DNA from 2 places in the Streptomyces sp. NPDC048275 genome. Region 2 is predicted to be linked to the other one. Evidence: riboswitches for the same ligand, from Rfam matches in the RefSeq annotation. Region 2 holds a riboswitch; the other holds the start of a gene.
What was found. A riboswitch is a leader RNA that binds a small molecule or an ion and turns the genes downstream of it on or off. The one in region 2 is predicted to bind glycine.
Positions count from the first base shown of each region.

Region 1: it holds a riboswitch for glycine, as region 2 does, so the genes downstream of both, gcvP (aminomethyl-transferring glycine dehydrogenase) here and gcvT (glycine cleavage system aminomethyltransferase GcvT) in region 2, are expected to answer to the same signal.

Region 1 covers NZ_JBEZLR010000050.1:10,178-12,564, reverse strand. Annotated here, with positions in the region: gene gcvP (aminomethyl-transferring glycine dehydrogenase) at 1-1,302, opposite strand, end outside; glycine riboswitch at 1,483-1,578, opposite strand; gene AB0D57_RS26660 (PRC-barrel domain-containing protein) at 1,693-2,064, shown strand; gene AB0D57_RS26655 (DNA polymerase IV) at 2,180-2,387, opposite strand, start outside.
Region 2 covers NZ_JBEZLR010000071.1:20,897-23,283, reverse strand. Annotated here, with positions in the region: gene gcvT (glycine cleavage system aminomethyltransferase GcvT) at 10-1,128, opposite strand; glycine riboswitch at 1,275-1,380, opposite strand; gene AB0D57_RS32645 (AAA family ATPase) at 1,550-2,224, shown strand.

The DNA of each region.
Region 1 (2,387 bases), on a different contig from region 2:
CGTCTCGTCGCAGGCGATCGACACCTGGTCGGCGTCGACGAGGTGGAGATTGACCCCCTGGTTGCGCGCGCCGGCCACGATCTGAGCGGCCCGGCCCGGCACCCGTACGGTCAGCGTGTCGAAGTAGGCGCCGTGCACGACCTCGACGCCGCCCGCCCTCAGACCCTCGGCGAGGATCGTGGCGTAGCGGTGTGTACGACGGGCGATCGTCCGCAGGCCCTCGGGACCGTGGTAGACGGCGTACATGCCCGCCATCACCGCGAGCAGCACCTGTGCCGTACAGATGTTGCTGGTCGCCTTCTCGCGGCGGATGTGCTGCTCCCGCGTCTGCAGGGCGAGCCGGTACGCCTTGTGCCCATCGGCGTCGACGGAGACACCCACGAGTCGGCCGGGCAGGCTCCGCGCGAACTTCTCGCGCACCGCCATGTATCCGGCGTGCGGCCCGCCGAAGCCCATCGGCACACCGAAGCGCTGCGTCGTACCGATCGCGATGTCGGCGTCGAGCTCGCCGGGTGAGGTGAGCAGGGTCAGGGCGAGCAGATCGGCGGCGACGGTGACGACCGCGCCGAGCTCGTGCGCCCGCTCGATGACGGGCTTGAGGTCGCGTACGACACCGGAGGCGCCCGGGTACTGGATCAACACGCCGTTGATCTCGCGCTCGGCGATCTCGGCCGGGATGCCCTCGCTGAGGTCGGCGACGACGACCTCGACACCGGTCGGCTCGGCGCGGGTCTCGATGACGGCGATGGTCTGCGGCAGGGCGTCCGCGTCGACCAGGAAGAGACCCTTCTTGTTCTTGCCCATGCGTCGGGACAGCGCCATCGCCTCGGCGGCCGCGGTGCCCTCGTCGAGCAGCGAGGCGCCTGAGGTCGGCAGCCCGGTCAGCTCGGCGACCACGGTCTGGAAGTTGAGCAGCGCCTCCAGCCGGCCCTGCGAGATCTCCGGTTGGTACGGCGTGTACGCGGTGTACCAGGCCGGGTTCTCCATGACATTGCGCAGGATCACCGGCGGCGTGAACGTGCCGTAGTAACCGAGGCCGATCATCGAGTCGAGCACCTGGTTGCGGTCCGCGAGGGAGCGCAGCTCGGCCAGCACCTCGGCCTCGGTGCGCGCGCCCGGCAGCTCCAGCGCCTCGGCGTTCTTGATGACGTCCGGCACCGCGGCGGCCGTCAGCTCGTCGAGCGAGCCGTAGCCGACCTGCGCGAGCATCTTGGCCCGTGCCTCGGAGTCGGGCCCGATGTGGCGCTGCTCGAAGGGGATTCCCTGTTCGAGCTGGGAGAGCGGAATGCGATGGGCGGTCATTGCGGAGGCCTCCTGGTCTGACGCGACCTTCGAGGGGCACCACGGCGTGGGTGCCCCGACGGCCTCCCCCTCTGTCATCTCAACCTGAGAGCTTCACCGGCCCGTCCACTCGCTGACGACCCGGCTTTCACCGTCGGTGAGAGCGGAAGCCGTCGGCCCCGCCCTGCTTTCCAGAGTGACCTCGTCCGTGCGGTACGTGGGCCTGAGAGATTCCGGGGAGGATTTGCTCCTTCGGCGCCTCCGATGGTGTCTGGAGGACTCTCCCGCACGGGGTCAGCAGCCGCTTGTCAGCCTACCAGCGAGGACAACGCGCGGGCCTTCGAGTGGCCACCTTCCTGAATGTGCTCTTTTGTAGTGCTTACGGATGAGTTGCGACCAAGTGGAGGGCCCGTGCAGACCGACATCGATCCGCGCAACCTGATCGGCCGCAAGGCGCTCGACCGCAACGGCACCAAGATCGGCACCGTCGACGAGGTCTATCTCGACGACGCGACCGGCGTCCCGGAGTGGGCGGCCATACGCACGGGCCTGTTCAGCAGGGACGCCTTCGTGCCCCTGGAGCCCAGCGAGCTCGTCGAGGGCACCCTGCGTGTCCCCTTCGACCGCGCCTTGATCAAGGACGCCCCCGACTTCGGCGTCGGCCGCCACCTCTCCCCCGAACAGGAACTCCAGCTCTACCACCACTACGGCCTGGACGTGACCCCGCCGTCTCCGCCCCCTGACCACGACTTCGGTCATTTGGCGGGCACGGACGAGCCTTGACTCAACAGCTTGGGCCCCGCCGACACATCCCTTAAAGGGCGCGGGGCTCTGACCTCATGCGGCTCCGCCGCGTAAGCGCGCTCAGCCACGATCAACCCGCGGCGCCGAACCGACCTCACCCCCCACGGCTATCGCAAACCGCCGCCACCAGCGGCAACGGATCCGCCAACTCCAACGCCGAATCATCCGTACGAAACGTCCGCACCCGCCCCGGCTCGGAGTACGGCGTCTCGAACCGCACAGTCACCCGCCCCAGCCCACTCCCCTGCACCCACCCGTGCCCATACTCGGCGTGCCGTACATCGTGACCCGCCGGCCACCGC
Region 2 (2,387 bases):
GCCCAGGGATCACTTCTGGCGCTTGTAGAACGGCAGCGCCACGACCTCGTACGGCTCGTGGCTGCCCCGGATGTCCACACCGACCCCGGCCGTCCCCGGCGCGGCGTGCGCGGCATCGACGTACGCCATCGCGATCGGCTTGCCCAGGGTGGGGGACGGGGCGCCGGAGGTGACCTCGCCGATGACCTTGCCGTCGGCCACGACGGTGTACCCGGCGCGCGGGACGCGACGGCCTTCGGCAACGAGCCCGACGAGCACCCGTGGGGGGTTCGCCCGGGCCTTGGCGGCGGCCTCGGACAGGGCCTCGCGCCCCACGAAGTCGCCCTCCTTCTCGAACTTCACGACCCGCCCGAGCCCCGCGTCGAAGGGGGTGAGCGAGGTGCTCAGCTCATGCCCGTACAGCGGCATGCCCGCCTCCAGGCGCAGTGTGTCGCGGCAGGACAGACCACAGGGGACGAGCCCGGCCGGGGCGCCCGCGTCGGTCAGTGCCTGCCACAGCTTCTCGGCGTCGGACGGGGCCACGAACAGCTCGAAGCCGTCCTCGCCGGTGTAGCCGGTGCGCGCGATGAGCGCCGCCACGCCCGCGACGATGCCCGGCAGACCCGCGTAGTACTTCAGGCCGTCCAGGTCGGCGTCGGTCAGGGACTTCAGGATGCCGGAGGACTCGGGGCCCTGCACGGCGATCAGCGCGTACGCGTCACAGTCGTCGCGGACCTGGGCGTCGAAACCGGCCGCGCGCTCGGTGAGCGCGTCCAGCACCACCTGGGCGTTGGAGGCGTTCGCGACAACCATGTACGCGGTCTCGGCCAGCCGGTACACGATCAGGTCGTCCAGGATGCCGCCGTCCTCCCGGCAGATCATGGTGTAGCGGGCGCGGCCGACGCCGACGGAGGCGATGTTGCCGACGAGCGCGTAGTTCAGGAGGACGGCCGCCTGTGGGCCGGTGACGGTGATCTCGCCCATGTGGGAGAGGTCGAAGAGACCGGCCTTCGTGCGGACGGCGAGGTGCTCGTCGCGCTCCGAGCCGTACCGCAGGGGCATGTCCCAGCCCGCGAAGTCGGTCATCGTCGCACCGAGCGAACGATGCAGGGCATCTAGCGCGGTGTGACGGGATGCGTTACTGCTCATCGGTGGGGCTCCCAAGGCATGACGGCGAGGTCGTTCCTCCCCATCTGTCATCGGAACCTGAGAGGTTCATCACGACCCCGCTCGGCGGTGATCCTGACTTGCACCTTGGGTGGAGCCACTGACAGCGGCTCGCTTTTCAGATGTGCCTCGCCCGCGCGGTAACGGGGCCTGAGAGATTCAAGGGAGGGACTTGCTCCTTCGGCGCCCCAGCGGTCCTCAAGGACTCACCAGGAACTCTCCCGCGCGGATTCAAGCGGCCGGTATGCAGTTGGCGCGCACATCATCGCACGTGCGGCCGGGTACCGGCAGCCCGGATCTGTAACCGGCCTGTGGCAGTCCGAGAACGGAAACGGGAGACACGGCGTATTACCTTCTCTTTACACTCAGCGGGGAAAGGACTTCCTGACCCCAGGGGAGGACGATCACGGTGAACAGGACCACGGCGTACGCGACGACCTCGGCCGTCGCACTGCCCGATCAGCCCCGTGCCAAGGCCCGGGAGGCGTGCGGCCCGCTCCCGACGGCCGTCGTCCGCGATCTCAGGGACCGGGCCGGACGCAGCCCACATGGTCTGCACTTCGGCGCGTCCGACCTGGTGGTCGTCACCGGGCTGCCGGGCAGCGGCAAGTCGACGCTGATGCGCCGCGCCGTCGCGGGCCCGCGCATCGACTCGCAGGACACCCGCGACCGCTGGGACGAGCGGATGGCAGGCCGGCTCCCGTACGCGGTCTATCGCCCCCTCGTCCGCCTCGCGCACTACGCGGGCCTGCGCCGCGTGCTGCGCTCCGGTGCCGGCGTCGTCGTGCACGACTGCGGCACACAGGCCTGGGTGCGCCGCTGGCTCGCCCGCGAGGCCCGTCGCCGGGGCGGCGCCCTGCACCTGTTGCTGCTCGACGTCGCACCGGGCACCGCCCTGGAGGGCCAGCGCGAGCGCGGCCGCGGCGTCTCGCGGTACGCGTTCGCGCGTCACCGGGGCGCGGCGGCCCGGCTGCTGCGCTCCGTCGAGCGGGGTGACCTGCCGGAGGGCTGCGGCTCGGCGGTGCTGCTGGACCGGGACGCGGCGAACGTGCTGCGCCGGATCGACTTCGGCAGCTGATCCCTGGTGCGGCCGATCCCTCGTACGGCCGATGGTGTGACAGTTCGCGCGCCCGGACGCGTGACGGCCCGTACGACTGCCCACGTGACGGCTCGTACGGCTGGACGGGTGATGCTCGTACGGCGTTGTCGTACGAGCCCATTAACCTTTCCAGCCGGAGCAG